4 regions of the Halomonas sp. BC1 genome follow, and region 2 is predicted to be linked to each of the others. Evidence: predicted binding sites of a transcription regulator. Region 2 holds the regulator's gene; each other region holds the start of a gene.
The links. The regulator sigma-54, encoded in region 2, starts transcription at its own class of promoters, with help from an activator protein. The targets are predictions, from matches to a motif close to TGGCACNNNNNTTGCTNT.
Positions count from the first base shown of each region.

Region 1: glnT (type III glutamate--ammonia ligase) is a predicted target of sigma-54. The motif match lies at 2,660-2,677, and genes of this name have one in related genera.
Region 3: B7L72_RS08090 (sugar phosphorylase) is a predicted target of sigma-54. The motif match lies at 2,524-2,541, and genes of this name have one in related genera.
Region 4: B7L72_RS07155 (ammonium transporter) is a predicted target of sigma-54. The motif match lies at 2,000-2,017, and genes of this name have one in related genera.

Region 1 covers NZ_LFGS01000007.1:124,175-128,121, forward strand. Annotated here, with positions in the region: gene B7L72_RS18200 (GltB/FmdC/FwdC-like GXGXG domain-containing protein) at 1-276, opposite strand, end outside; gene B7L72_RS18205 (class II glutamine amidotransferase) at 277-1,194, opposite strand; gene glnT (type III glutamate--ammonia ligase) at 1,275-2,609, opposite strand; gene B7L72_RS07240 (aminomethyltransferase family protein) at 3,111-3,947, shown strand, end outside.
Region 2 covers NZ_LFGS01000012.1:200,307-204,253, forward strand. Annotated here, with positions in the region: gene lptA (lipopolysaccharide transport periplasmic protein LptA) at 1-130, shown strand, start outside; gene lptB (LPS export ABC transporter ATP-binding protein) at 154-900, shown strand; gene B7L72_RS10495 (RNA polymerase factor sigma-54) at 1,006-2,421, shown strand; gene hpf (ribosome hibernation-promoting factor, HPF/YfiA family) at 2,519-2,827, shown strand; gene ptsN (PTS IIA-like nitrogen regulatory protein PtsN) at 2,832-3,299, shown strand; gene rapZ (RNase adapter RapZ) at 3,370-3,947, shown strand, end outside.
Region 3 covers NZ_LFGS01000009.1:32,528-36,474, reverse strand. Annotated here, with positions in the region: gene ribBA (bifunctional 3,4-dihydroxy-2-butanone-4-phosphate synthase/GTP cyclohydrolase II) at 1-558, opposite strand, end outside; gene ribD (bifunctional diaminohydroxyphosphoribosylaminopyrimidine deaminase/5-amino-6-(5-phosphoribosylamino)uracil reductase RibD) at 631-1,782, opposite strand; gene nrdR (transcriptional regulator NrdR) at 1,779-2,291, opposite strand; gene B7L72_RS08090 (sugar phosphorylase) at 2,574-3,947, shown strand, end outside.
Region 4 covers NZ_LFGS01000007.1:102,016-105,962, forward strand. Annotated here, with positions in the region: gene B7L72_RS18515 (hypothetical protein) at 172-345, opposite strand; gene B7L72_RS07155 (ammonium transporter) at 445-1,797, opposite strand; gene B7L72_RS07160 (DUF1989 domain-containing protein) at 2,272-3,947, opposite strand, start outside.

The DNA.
Region 1 (3,947 bases), on a different contig from region 2:
GACATGCACCTTGCCCGACATCATGTTCTCGGCCACGCCAACCCCGACATTTCCGTTCACGGTGACATGCGCTTTCTGATTCATGCCCGCGCAGTAATAGCCGGCATGCCCATCAATTTCGACGCTGATCTGTTCATTGAGCCCGCAGGCAATATTGTGCGCCCCGTTGGAATTACTGACACGCCACTCACGCTCGCTGGCGGTCATTTGCGGATCATGCAGTGCCTGGTTGAGTTCTCGCAGACTGGAACTCGCAAGGTCGTAATGTTTCATCATTTAGGCAGCCTCCACCTTTATACCGTCACGTTCCCATACATAGATTTTTGCCGGCTCCGGCTCCCAGACAGTTGCCTCCTTGATACCCGGAAGGTCAGCCAGGGCGCGGTACTCGGATGCCATTGCCACGTAGTCATCGGTTTCAGCAATAACGGCGGGTTTACAGGAAATCGGGTCGCGCACGACCGCAAATCCATCCCGTGTGCCGATCGTGAACGTGAAGAAACCGTCCAGGTCTTTGAGCGCTCCGGTCAGGGCCTGATTAAGGGATTCACCCTTGGCCATCCGCCAGGTCAAATAGCCAGCGGCAACTTCAGAGTCGTTATCGGTCTGGAAAACAATGCCCTGACGCTTGAGCTTGTCGCGCAGGCGATTGTGGTTGGACAGGGAGCCGTTATGCACCAGACACAGATCCAGCCCGGTTGAAAAAGGATGGCTGCCCTGCAGCGTGACGGCACTTTCGGTAGCCATGCGGGTATGCCCGATCGCGTGGCTGCCGCGCATGTTGCTCAGTTTGTAACGGGTTGCCACTTCACCGGGCAAGCCGACACCTTTGAGAATCTCGATGCTTTTTCCGGCACTCATCACGCGAAGGTCAGCCGCATGATCCGCCAGCCAACCCAGCACGCGGCTTTCTTCTTCGGCTATCTTGAACACCCCCACGTTGGCATTCTGAAACCATGACGCCAGGCTGCCGAAGGCGGTTTGCAGCCTGTCGGCGAACGCCTGCCAATCGTAATCGGCATTATCACATTGCAGGGTCAGCTTGACGCCATCATCATATTCGTCGCCATACACCGCAAAACCGGCACTGTCCGGCCCACGGTCTGTCATGGCAATAAGCATCGGCTCAAACAGCTCACCCAAGCGGCTTTCCAGCTGCGGGTTTTTCAGATAAAGCCCGACAATTCCACACATAGCATTACCTCGATAGATTCACGCTGAGGCGTCATGGGCGCCTAAGCACGCAAAGGAACTTATGAAAAAATAAAATGACGTTAGAAAAACTCTACATAGCGCTGAACTTCCCATTCACATACCTGGCGGCTGTACTCTTTCCACTCCTCACGCTTGACCTTGATAAACTCGCCAACGATCTCGGCGCCCATGCCATCGCGCAGATGGGTATCCGCTTCCAGGGCATCAATCGCCTCTTTAAGCGACTGCGGCAGAATCTCGATGCCTTGCGCTTGGCACTGCTCTGGCGTGAGCTCGTAAAGGTTGATGTTTTGCGCCTTGCCGGGGTCCAGCTTGCGCTCGATGCCATCCATTCCCGCCGCAATCAGGGCGGCGTGAACCAGATAAGGGTTGCAGCCAGCATCGGGGAGACGGAATTCAAGACGGCCATAAGGCACGCGCACCATGGCCGAACGGTTGTTATCACCATAGGCAATGAATACCGGTGCCCAGGTCGCCCCGCTCGCCGAACCGCCGGCCACCAGGCGTTTGTAGGAATTCACCGTTGGGGCAGCAAAGGCACATAGCGCCGGGGCGTGATGAAGTAACCCGCCCAGAAAATGGTAAGCCGTCGTCGACAGGCCAAGATGCTGGGGGTCGCTGTCATCGCCAAAGACGTTATTGCCGTCTTTATCAGCAATGGAAAGATGGATATGCATGCCGTTGCCAGGCCGATCAGCATGCGGCTTGGGCATAAAGGAACACACCATGCCAAGCTCGTTGGCGATTTCACCGGCAGCCATGCGCACAAAGGTAAAGCGGTCAGCAGAGGTCAGGGCGTCACTGAAGGTGTAATTGATCTCGAACTGGCCGTTGGCATCTTCGTGATCAATTTGGTAGATATCAAAGTCCACCGCCTGAAGCGCTTCGACCAACCTTTCCAGAAACTCGCGTGAGCGCGACAAGCCTTTATAGTCGTAGCAGGGCTTGGCCAGCGTATCGCTCTCATCAACCGGCAACAGCTCACCGGACGCTCCCCGCTTGAACAAGGAAAACTCAGGCTCCAGGCCGGTGTTCAACGTCCAGCCCAGCTCGTTTAGCCGCTCTAACTGACGCATCATGACAACGCGGCTGTCCAGCGCGTGCGGGGCATCATTGACGTAACCGCAGCACGCCATGCGAGCGTAGTGTTTCTGCCACGGCACCAACGACAACGAGTTCAAATCACCTTTGGCCATAAAATCCGGCCCATGGGGCTGCATGCCAAGGCCCGACACCGCAAAGCCAGCGAACCCCGCGCCTTTCTCAACGACATCCATCAGGCAGTTAGCCGGCACTGACTTGGTTTTGGCCGCACCGTGTATATCCACGAACTGGGCCAGCAGATAACGGATGTCATGCTCTTTGATCAACTCAACAGCAGCTTCTGGAGACATACTCAACCCTCTTAAAAATTCTTTTCAAGAAACTATATTTCCCAAAAAGAAAGGCACATAGCATGCCAGAATGTCTCGTCGACCGTTAAAAAACCTCCTCAAATACCTACAAAACACTGATTTAAATGAAATAAATATTTAATTCAGGATTTCAAGAAAGCATTTCCCATCTTTTCTCCTATTGGTTTCTGTGCCTTGACCGCGCCATAACGGTGCAAATTTGCCAAAAAGCGCACCCATAAAGAACAAATGACACGCATATAAAAACCTGGAGGAAAATATGGCGAATATATCGACCTAAAAATTCAAAAAATAAGTAACTGTTTTTTATATGAAATAAACCTGTGTCTCATGCATTTTCTGTATGCACTGACACGTCATGGCAAGCTTATTGCTTCACTGCAAGGAAATATAATTTCTTTTAAAGAATCCATAAAGGGCGACAGCCACTTCTGGTTTCTTTTGGAAAACCTGCCCTAACCGACTGGAAGGAGAATTGATATGACAACGTTATGGCGTACTTCTGCCCTTGCCGAACGCCACCATGCACTCGGTGCGACACTGGAAGACTGGAACGGCATGGGGACTGCGTTTCGTTACGCGGGAGCGGATACCGCCGATCACCACGCCGCCATTCGCACCCAAGCAGGCTTGATGGATGTCTCTGGTCTGAAAAAGATCCATTGCGTTGGCCCGCATGCCAAAGTGCTGCTAGACCATGCCACCACGCGGGATATGTCAAAGCTTTACCCGGGAAAATCTGTCTATGCCACCATGCTCAACGAGGCTGGCAAGTTCGTGGATGATTGCATTGTCTACTGCCTGGCGCCGAATGCGTACTTGGTGGTGCATGGCACCGGTCTGGGCCAGGAAATGCTCACTCTAGGTGCCTTGGGTCGTAACGTCAGCCTGATGTTTGACGATGATCTTCACGACTTGTCACTGCAAGGGCCATTGGCCGTCGACTTTCTTGAAAAGCATGTTGAGAGTATTCGCGACCTGCGTTACTTCCACCATTTGCAGACCCGCCTGTTTGGCTTTGATGTGATGATTTCACGCACCGGCTATACCGGTGAGCGCGGCTATGAGATTTTTTGCAAGGCCAAGGATGCTCCCTCTGTGTGGGACGAAATCCTCGACAAGGGTGCCCCCATGGGCATCGTGCCATGCGGTTTCGAGACACTCGATTGGCTACGCGTGGAAAGTAACCTGCTGTTCTATCCCGTTGATAACTCCGAGACATACCCCTTCCCCGACCAGCCCGCCGGCGACACGCTATGGGAGCTGGGGCTGGACTTCACCGTATCCAAGGACAAGACCGAGTTCCGGGGGGCAGGC
Region 2 (3,947 bases):
CCAGCAAGGGGATCGTTTCCAGGGGGGACGGCTCGAATACTTCATCGACCGCGGGGTGGTGCAAGCGCGCTCTGATGTCAGCGGCAGTTCGCCACAGCGCATCCGCATGACCCTGCAGCCCGAACAATAGCGAGAGGACGCCCCGTGACAGCGATGACCCCCGACACCGCAGCGGTCAAGACACTCCATGCACAGCATCTGGCCAAGAGCTACAAACGCCGCCGCGTGGTCAAGGATATCAATCTGGAAATTGCCCAGGGCAGCGTGGTGGGCCTGCTGGGCCCTAACGGCGCCGGCAAGACCACCTCGTTCTACATGATCGTCGGCCTGGTGAAATCCGATGCTGGCAAGGTGGGCATCGACGATCTCGACCTGACCCGGGCGCCCATGCATGAACGCGCGCTGGCGGGTATCGGCTACCTGCCCCAGGAAGCATCGATCTTTCGCAAGCTGTCGGTGGCCGACAACATCATGGCCATTCTGGAAACGCGCCGGGAGCTGGACCGCAATAGCCGAGAAGCGAAGCTCGAATCCCTGCTGGAAGACTTCCACATCACCCATATTCGCGACAACCTGGGCATGAGCCTGTCGGGCGGCGAGCGGCGACGGGTGGAAATTGCCCGCTCGCTGGCCACCGAGCCCGCCTTCATTCTACTGGACGAACCTTTTGCTGGCGTCGACCCCATTTCCGTGGGCGATATCAAGTCGATCATACGCGCGCTCAAGAAGCGCCATATTGGCGTGCTGATTACCGACCACAACGTGCGTGAAACCCTGGATATCTGCGATATTGCCTATATTGTTGGCGACGGACACATCATAGCCAGTGGAAACCCCCAGGAAATTCTCAATAACCAGAAGGTGCGCGACGTCTACCTGGGCGCCGACTTCCGCCTTTAAATAATGGCCCACGAAGACATTTTATTTAGTGGCATGCTTATTGCACTTGCACCAAACGGAGAGTCGCTCTAGGGTGGAGCTTTCTGATTAACGAGTGGTTCTCAGATGGTCATGAAAGCTTCTCTTCAACTGCGCATCGGCACACAGCTGACCATGACACCTCAGCTGCAGCAGGCCATTGCGCTGCTTCAGCTATCGACGCTGGACCTTCGTCAAGAAATTCAGCAGGCGCTGGATGCCAACCCCATGCTCGAACAGGAGGATGAGTTTGGCGAACAGGCGGTCAGCGAGCCTCAGGAAGCCGAGTGGGCAGACAGCATTCCCAACGAGCTCTCCGTGGACAGCGACTGGTCCGACACCTACCAGGACATGGGCAGCGCGGGCGGCAGTAGCGAAGGCCCGGACTTCGAGCGCCAGGCGGCCGGGCAGAGCCTTCACGGGCACTTGCTCTGGCAACTGGCCATGACCGACTTCTCTGCGCGTGAGCATGCCATTGCCGAGAGCCTCATCGATGCGCTGGATGCCAACGGCTATCTGACCCAGCCGCTCAACGACATCCGCGAGGGGCTCAAGGCGCAGGGCCACGATGGCCTGAGCCAACGCGAGGTCGAAAACACCTTGCTGCGCCTGCAGCAGTTCGAGCCTACTGGCGTGTTCGCCCGTGACCTGCGCGAGTGCCTGATGCTGCAGCTGGCCGCGCTACCCGAAGACACTCCGCTGTTGATGCCCGCCAAGCGTCTGGTACGCCAGTTTCTCGAAGCGCTGGGCAAGGACGACATGCGCCTGCTGAAACGACGCCTGAGCCTCGATGACGAGCAGCTGGACGATGTCATTCGTTTAATCCGCAGCCTTGACCCTCGCCCCGGAAGCGCCTACGGCGTCACCGACGACAGCTATGTGACGCCGGACCTGGTGGTACGTCACGATCACGAGGGCTGGCATCTGGAACTCAACCCGGAAGCGCTGCCTCGGCTACGTATCCAGCCCGACTACGCCAGCCTGATCAAGCGCGCCGACAAGAGCCAGGACAACCAGTTTTTGAAAGAGCACCTCCAGGAGGCTCGCTGGCTGATCAAGAGCCTGTCGAGCCGCAACGACACGCTGCTGCGCGTGGGGCGCGAGATCATTGCCCGCCAGATAGGCTTCCTCGAGCAGGGTGAAGAGGCCATGAAACCGCTGATTCTGGCCGATATCGCCGAAGCGGTAGAGATGCATGAATCGACCATCTCCCGGGTCACCACCCAGAAATACATTCATACCCCGCGCGGGGTCTTCGAGCTCAAGTACTTCTTCTCCAGCCAGGTCAGCGGCCAGGAGGGCGGCGACAGCCACTCCAGCACGGCCATTCGAGCACGCATCAAGAAACTGATTCAGGACGAGCCGCCAGGCAAGCCACTCTCCGACAGTCGCCTGGTCACCCTGCTGGAAGAGGGTGGCATTACCGTGGCACGCCGCACCGTCGCCAAGTACCGAGAGTCGATGGGTATACCTTCGTCGAGCGAGCGACGCCGTTTGCGCTAGTTAAACGCTCTTGCCCAACAAACTCGCGGCGAGGGCTTTGCAATGGCCCAAAAAGGGTTACAATCGAAGTACAGTCCGATGGATAAGGAGCACGTCAATGCAAGTAAACATCACTGGTCATCACGTTGAACTGACTGACGCCTTGCGTGACTACGTAAACGAAAAGCTGGAACGCGTTGAGCGTCACTACGACAACATCACGACCGTCCAGGTCACCTTATCTGTCGAAAAGGAGCGCCAGCAAGCGGCTTGCACGCTGCATGCCGCAGGAGCAGACCTGCATGCGGAAGCGCAGGATAATGACATGTACGCGGCCATTGACGCCCTGGCGGACAAAATCGACCGTCAGCTGGTAAAACACAAGGAAAAAGCACAAGCCCGCGCCCAAGGCGCTGGCGTGCGTTAAACCGATGACGTTGGAAACCATACTCCCCCCGGAGCGCGTGCTGTACGACGTGCCCGGGGGCAGCAAAAAAAGGGTGCTGGAGTTTTTCAGCACCTTTATCGCTCAGAACACGCCCAGCCTGGACAGTCAGGAAGTCTTCAGTCGCCTGATTGGCCGTGAACGGCTGGGCAGCACTGGTATCGGCAATGGCGTAGCCATCCCCCATGCACGCAGTCCTCACTGCAGCACGCCCATTGCTGGCTTTCTCAAGCTAGCCGAGCCCGTCGACTTCGATGCCATCGATGGTGACCCGGTCGATCTGGTCTTCGTGCTGTTGGTTCCCGAAGAAGCCGATGACACGCACCTGGCCCTGCTGGGGCAGGTGGCCACGATCATGAATGACGCTGCCACACGCCAACAGCTGCGCAATGTCAGTAGCCAGCGCGCATTGCTCGAGCTGCTGACCGACAAGATTCGCGAGCAGGCTGCCTAGCGCAGCCATTGCCAGGCAGCAAGGCACACGGCAAGCCCTCTATCCCTTTGATACCCAAGAGAGATGCGCTATGCAGCTGGTGATCATTAGCGGCCGCTCAGGGTCCGGCAAGTCCATCGCCCTACAGGCGCTGGAGGATCTTGGCTATTACGCCATCGACAACCTGCCCGCCATGCTGCTGGGCTCGCTGGTCGATGAATTGCGCGAGCAAGGGGGGCGAACTCACCTGGCGGTCAGCATCGATGCGCGCAACCTGCCCACGGCGCTGGAGCAGTTGCCTGCGTTACTGGAAGAGCTACGTCAACGCCAGATCCGTTTTCAGGTCATCTACCTGACCACGGACGCACGCATTCTGCTGGAGCGCTACTCGGCCACCCGGCGGCGCCACCCGCTGACCCGGGATAGTGACATGACCCTGGAAGAAGCCATCGACAAGGAAGAGCAGACGCTGCTCGACATTCGCGATCTGGCCGACCTGTTGATCGACACGTCACGCCTCTCGGTGCACGATCTTCGCCGTCGCATCACCGATCAGGTCGCTCACCAACGGCGTGACCAGCTGACCCTGACGTTTGAATCCTTCGGCTATAAGCGGGGCGTACCCATGGATGCCGATATCGTGTTTGACGTGCGCTGCCTGCCTAACCC
Region 3 (3,947 bases), on a different contig from region 2:
GGCTTCCAGCTCGGGACGGCGCGCCATGCTGCCATCGTCGTTCATGATTTCACAGATCACGCCGCTGGGGTCGAGCCCTGCCAGCGCCGCCAGGTCGCAGGCCGCTTCGGTGTGGCCTGCCCGGCGCAGTACACCACCCGGCTCGGCCATCAGCGGAAAGATATGGCCGGGCTGCACGATATCCGTGGGCTTGGCATTGGGTGCGGCAGCGGCCTGCACCGTACGTGCGCGGTCAGCGGCAGAGATGCCGGTGGTCACGCCTTCGGTTGCCTCGATGGACAGCGTGAACTTGGTGCCAAAACCGGACCCGTTGTCGCGCACCATGAGCGGCAGGTTAAGCTGCTCGCAGCGTTCTCGGGTCATGGGCATGCAGATCAGACCGCGGGCGTAGCGCGCCATGAAGTTGATATGCTCTGGCTTGACCAGTTCGGCCGCCATGATGATATCGCCTTCGTTTTCGCGATCCTCATCGTCCATGAGGATCACCATTTTGCCCTGGCGAATGTCTTCCACCAGCTCGGCGATAGGGGACAGGCCCTCAGAAGCGGAGTGCGCCATGGAATCTCCAAAAAAAGTGGTCGCATGGGATGCGATTTCGGGCGTCAGGGTACCTTGCTATGGCCGCTTGCGCTAGTCGACCTGGGGGGTCGCGATAATCTGCCAGTCCTGGCCTACCTGGCGAAACTCCTTGATCACCAGGCGCTTTTGATCCGCCATTCGGGTGATCCCCGGCAACTCGAATAGCGGCCGGGCATCGCCCCCGAGTAGTGTAGGAGCGACGAACAGCTGCAACTCATCGACCAGCTGCGCGTCCAGCAGTGCCCCGGCCAGCGTCGCACCGGTCTCTACCAGTAGTTCGTTTACCTGCTCATTATCGGCTAACCAGCGCAGCATGTCAGCAAGCTCGACGCGCCCGCCGGCGTCGCTGGGCAACACCTGAATCTCGGCACCAGCCGCTTCCAGTCGCTGACGCTTCTCGGGGCTGTGCTGCTCGGTGGTGATGATCAGCGTGCGCCCCGGCTCACGCAGGCAGGCCGCCGCCAGCGGCAGCCGCAACCGAGAATCCAGAATGACCCGCAGCGGTTGGCGCAGCACGATCTCATCGGCCTGGGGCAGCGCCAGCTGTTCGGGCCGCAACGTTAGCCGCGCATCGTCCATGATCATGGACTCCACACCGCTAAGGATCGCGCTGGAGCGTGCCCGCAGGCGCTGCACCTGGGTGCGCGCCTGCGGGCCGGTGATCCACTGCGACTCCCCTGAGCCCATGGCCGTTCGACCATCCAGGCTCATCGCCATTTTCAAGCGCACCAACGGACGCCGTGACTGCATGCGCAACACGAACCCGGGGTTGAGCGCCCGTGCATCCTGCTCAAGCAGGCCCACGTGAACCTCGATACCGGCAGCTCTCAAATGCTCTATCCCCCGCCCACTCACTTGCGGATTGGGGTCCCCCATGGCCACTACCACGCGCCCTACACCGGCATTGGCCAGCGCCACGGCACAGGGGCCGGTACGCCCGGTATGGGAACAGGGCTCCAGCGTCACATAGGCCGTGGCCCCACGGGCCTGTTCCCCTGCAGCTGCCAACGCATGCACTTCGGCATGAGGCTCACCGGCGCGTAGGTGGTAGCCTTCGCCCACGACCTGCCCTTCGGCCGAACGATCGTAGCGGACGATGACGCACCCCACGCGGGGATTGGGGTCCGTGGTATACAGGCCGTGGCGGGCCAGTTTCAGGGCGCGGACCATGAAACGGTGGTCTGCAACAGAGAACAGGCTCATCCTTCAGCCTCTTTCGACGCGGGCCCACTGGCAGCGTCATCGCCAGGCGCTTGAGCAGGTTCCTGAGACAGCCGGTCGATTTCAGCCCGAAACTCGTCCAGATCCTGAAACTTGCGATACACCGACGCAAAGCGAATATACGCCACCTGATCCAGGCTGCGTAGCGCCTGCATGACGGCCTCGCCCACGTCACGAGCATTCACCTCGCGGTCACCGCGGGCACGCAGGGATTGGCGGATACGCTCCACGGCGGCTTCGATGGCTTCCGCGCTGACCGGGCGCTTTTCCAACGCCCGCAGCATGCCAGCCCTTAACTTGGCCTCGCTGAAAGTCTCCCGCGAGCCATCCGACTTCACCACCCTGGGCATGATCAGCTCCGCCGTTTCATAGGTCGTGAAGCGCTCATGGCAGCTTGCACACTGGCGACGGCGACGCACCTGGTCACCGTCGGCCACCAGGCGTGAATCCGTTACTCGCGTATCGTTTGCACCACAAAAAGGACAATGCATGGCAGTCAACCTATTGTCGGCACGCACCCTCAAGTGCGCTCAGCGTGTCAGCCCCGTAGATACCAGCCGTGCCAACAGGCCGCCTGCTATCTCTTGTTTTGTAAGCTATTTTAAGAACTCTTCAAGGATCGTTGGGTAAACCATCCCACTACCGATTGTCGTGCCTGCAAAAGCAGGCGTACTCATGACTTGTACGTCATTTCGCACAGTATTCTCCTATATTGTAACGATTTGGCACACAAGCTGCAGCGTTTGTCGAAGGTTGATTGAAAGGAGGCACCCATGACGGCATTTGAGCTCAGGCTACAGCATTACTTGACCCACCTGTACGGCCAGCGCGCAGGGGAAGTACAGCGGCGCCTCGAACAGCATTTGGCCCACTTCCGACCGCTGCTTCCAGCGGCGCCTTTATCTGCTGAGCAGAGCGGCATTGCACCAACATGGAGCGAAAAGGATCAGTGGGTCATCAGCTATGGTGACTCCATCGTGGCAGACGGCACGCCCCCACTGGGCGTGCTGAACCACTTTCTGCAGCGCCACCTGGGCGAGACGATCAGCGGGGTGCACGTGCTGCCCTTCTTTCCCTGGAGCAGCGACGACGGTTTTTCGGTCATCCATTACCGGGAGGTCAACCCCGAACTGGGAGACTGGTCGCATATCCGTGACCTGGCCAGCCACTATGACGTGATGGGCGACCTGGTGCTCAACCACGTTTCCCGTGAGTCGCTGTGGTTCGTGGATTACCTGACCGGCAGCCTGCCGGGGCGGGACTACTTTATCGAGGTGGACCCTGACACCGATGTTTCCCAGGTCACGCGGCCACGCAGCAGCCCGCTGCTCGTGCCTGTCTCCACCCGCCGGGGCACCCGCCACCTGTGGGCCACGTTTTCGGAAGACCAGATCGACCTGAATTTCGAGAACCCGGATGTCCTGCTGGAATTCGTCGGCATCCTGCTGTTTTACCTGCAGCAGGGAGTGAGGATCATCCGCCTCGATGCCGTGGCATTCTTGTGGAAGCGGCTGGGCACGGCCTGTATTCACCTGCCCGAAACCCATACCGTGGTACGCCTGCTACGCGCCATCGTCGATGAGATCGCCCCCGGCACCTTGATCATCACCGAAACCAACGTGCCCCACGCCGAAAACATCAGCTATTTCGGCCTCGAACGCCTGGCGGAAGGCCCGCCGGACGAAGCGCACATGGTGTACCAGTTCGCGCTGCCCCCGCTGCTGCTGCACACCCTCACCCGTGGGGAGGCCAGCACCCTGCAAGGCTGGCTATCCAGCCTGCCGGTGCTGCCTGAACACTGCACTTACCTCAACTTTACCGCCAGCCACGACGGCATCGGGGTGCGCCCGCTGGAGGGCCTGCTGCCGGACCACGAACGGGACGCCCTGCTGGAGCTGATGCACCGCTTCGGTGGCTTCGTCAGCATGCGCAGCAACCCGGACGGCAGCGACACGCCCTACGAAATCAACATTACCTGGTTCGAGGCCATGCGCGGCACCCGGCGCGGCCCGGACCCCTGGCAGATTGCGCGCTTCCTGTGCAGTCAGGCCATCATGCTCAGCCTGCAAGGCATTCCTGCGCTCTACCTGCACACCCTGACCGGCACGCTCAACGATGTCGAAGGCGTCGAGCGCAGCGGGCGGCTG
Region 4 (3,947 bases), on a different contig from region 2:
TAAGTAAGTAGGAAAAGGGCTGCGTTCTGGCATTACTCAACAGCCACTCGCGCTGAAGATGCGAATCCTGATAAGCAATGCCAACAGCCAGTACCTTCAGACCGCTCAATCAGCGCCCTCGTGAATAAGGCGGGTTAATGACCATGCACCGATGTTTATCGCAATAATGCATTATTGCTGAGTGGACTCATGTTTTTTAAATGCCGCATTTTCGTGCTTTATAATACTGACCGTTAATAAAAGGCATAAACCTACGCCAACGATCAAACTCGCCGAGATAATAGCGGGATGACTGGAAAAGAACAGGTAATTAATGGCACTTTGCAAATCGGTACTGGTTTCCATTGTTGTCTCCTCAACGTTTCTTAGGATATGTCTGGCAACTACTTTTTTACATGATCATTATTTAGCGCATGCTCGAGGTAAGATGCAGAGTTATCGCGATTAACTAATATCCTGCCTTTTCGCCATGGGGAACGCTTTGTTTAATCCACCATGAACGCCCTGAGGCGAATGACCTTGTGGAGACTCGGTTTCAGGATAGGGCCTCGCCGATATTTCCACCAGGTCAAGCCCTAGTACTTCAACATGTGGTGGTACACGCAGTAGGTTGAACTTTTTCAATGCGTAAGAGATTCCCCAACCTGGGATAAAGCCGGTTAACGCCATAACCACAGCGCCTACCAACTGGCCGGTGAAAGAAATATCCGGCATCCCTTCTGCATTGGCAAACCCTGCCGCGAAGATACCCACCAGCACGACGCCGTAAAAACCGCAGAAACCATGAACCGCAAAGGCGCCCACAGAGTCATCCAGGCCGCGCTGTTCAAGGAAGTTGCCCACTTTGGCCATTAACGCACCACCGCTGGCCGCCAGCGCAAACGCCAGGCCGGGATAGTAAAGATCCAGACCGGCTGCCACGGTGATGATACCGCCCAAGCCACCTGACATGGTCCAGAAGGGGTCTCTTGATATCAGGTAGGCTCCGATAACACCGCCTGCAAAACCCATGACAGTGTTGAAGGCAAAAGCCGACAGGTTGGTCTGGGTTCCATAAATGGTCGTCCAGCCAATATCGCCGGTATTGAAGATGATGCAGCCGCCGAGAAAACCGAAGAAACCGACAATGATCATCATCAGCCCAAGCAACGACATTGGCATGTTGTGCGGTGGGATTGCCTGGGGCTTACCGTTTTTAAACTTGCCAATTCTGGCGCCCAGGTTCATCAATACTCCTAGGGCAAAGAACCCGGCAACCGCATGGACGACCCCTGCTGCCCCAACATCATGATAGCCAAACTGGGTGAGTAGCCAGCCGCTTGGGTGCCAGCCCCAGGACCCGGCCAGTATCCATACGCCACCCCCCAATATGACGGCAAGTGTCAGGAAGGCACTCAAACGAATTCGTTCGATGACGGCTCCAGAAAGGATAGAGCCTGTAGTCGCCCCAAAAAGAGCGAACGCCGCGAAGAATATCCCTGTGCCCATATCGTTGACATCAGGGCGCATACTGGCGCTCCAGGGAAGCGCCGCCGAGGCATCAATGGGAATCAGGCCATTGGGAAAAGCGTTGTAAATCCACCAGCCCACAAAATAGAAGGCCGGAATCACTGACGCCAGCGTAAGGATGTTTTTCATCCCTGATGCCAGCGCATTCTTGGTGCGCGAGGCACCAATTTCGTAAGACAGGAAACCTGCGTGAATCAGGAACATAATGGCAATACACCACCAGTAAAACACCTCTATGTTCATTGCCTGATGCATCTCGAAGATGCCTTTTAGTTCATCGGTCGTCATGTTGTTCCCCTATGTGTAAAGCGTGACGGTGAAATCACCTGGCTGTTTTAACCAGAGAGTTTTCGTAGTAATAAACCATTTTCTGTTGCATTCAATGACGATGATTCTTTAACACTTACCTTTATAAACAGCATTAAAACGGCTACTAGCCAACGCTCATCCCAACATTAACAGCAGCCTTTTTAAACGCCTTAAGTTAAATAGAGCAACATGCATGCCAAAACTCCATCAGCGCAGAAAAACATCTTATCCAGCCCATCAAACGATGCTTTATTGTCTAAAATATCGCGAAAACAAAACGTCACTGAACATTACCCTGGCAAATCAACACTTCCTTTTTACTAGCAAAACCCACTCTTCTGATTGGTCGAATTACCATTAAAAACGGGGGGCACTCATTCTTTTACATGCACTGTGACAGTGCTGACCTTCACCAAGCCAGTGCGTTCTAATCACTGGCTTGATGGAATTAAATTAACTACGCACGCGAGTACGCTCCTTGTCATAAAACGGCAAGGCAACCACTTCCGCCGGCAGGCGTTTCTGGTGCCCATCAAGGCGACCCACTTCTAGCTGGGTACCAGGGCTTGCAAACTCGGGTGCCAGACGACAAAGGGCTATCGATTGCTTAAGCAGCGGTGATTGGGTAGCACTGGTCACCTGCCCCACCGGAAAGCGTCCATGAAAGATCTGATCCCCATGATCCACCAGTTCCGTACTATGAATGATCAGTCCCATTAACTTGTGGCGACTTTCCGGTGCCTGCCGTGCCATCGCCTCCCGGCCAACAAAGTCGTCTTCCTTGGTTTTCATTGGCACGGTGAAACCAATACCCGCTTCAAACGGATTGGTTTCCGGGCAGAATTCATGGTCAGCAAAAATCAGCCCCGCTTCGATGCGCAGCATATCCAGTGCATCCAGCCCTAAGGGCGCTAAGCCGAACGCTTGCCCCGCCTCCCAGATGGTATCCCAAAGACGTTCGCCATGGTCAGGGTGGCACCAGACTTCAAACCCCAGCTCGCCGGTGTAGCCGGTACGCGAGACCATAAGAGGAATGCCCTCCGGCCCGCCCAACCGGCCAATCATAAAATGGAACCAGCTTAACTGCGCGACGCTCGTCTGGGTTTCAGCGTTCCACACAAGCTGGCTGAGCAGCTCACGGCTGAACGGCCCCTGGATCGCCAGGTTGTGCAGTTGCTGGGTGGACTCACGAATACTGACCTTATAACCCTGGCGGCTAGCTAGCTCACGCAGCCAGATACCACTATACGGGTCGCCGCAGATCCACCGGAACGCCTGTTCGCCCATCCGAAAAAGCGTGCCATCGTCGAGCATGCCGCCGGTTTCATTGCAGGCGGCTGAGTAAGCGACTTCGCCAACGGATAAACGCCGCACATTCCGGGTCAAGGCGTATTGCAGCAGGCGTTCAGCATCCGGCCCCACCACTTCAAACTTGCGCAAGGGTGTCAGGTCCATGACCGCAACCCGTTCACGGCAGGCAAGGTATTCGGCACGCCGCCCCCAGCCTTCAAACTCGCTGGGTAGCCAGTAGCCGCGATATTCAATGAAGCGCTGGGTCAGGGCCGATGTCCGACGGTGAAAGGCGGTTTGCAGTGTCATGCGGGGCAGTTCCTCCGGGGTAGTCCGGTTAGCAATTGAACGCGGAAATTCATGTTCGGCTGAGTAGATGCGTACCTGTATATCGGTGGGCGTCCATCCGTTAGCGGGGTCAATGTCGTCCGGACACGCGGACGACGCACACACCAGATCGCGCTTCGCGCGCAGCAGGACATAGTCGCCAGCTCGCGACCAGGGCTCATCTGCCGATAGCGTGCCGCAGGGTTCAACGTGCGTATTGAAAAAGAAATTGATGGCTGGCCAGCCAGCGCGAGGGGCGATGTTAAAGACCGCCAGTTCACGGTTAAAATTCTCGGTACAACTGATATGGCCAAAATAGCCGCTGTCTTCGTAGAATTTTGGCGTACATGCCAGCATAAAACTGTCATGCCGCCCGACTGTGTCCTGCACCACTTCAAGCATGGGCTGAAGACGTTGATCGGCAAAGCGCGAAAACAGGCCGGGCTGCGGCATCGCGCAATTGGCCAGCGTGCGTGTTGCCGCCGCGTCCAGGGTCACCGTCTCGCCCAGGT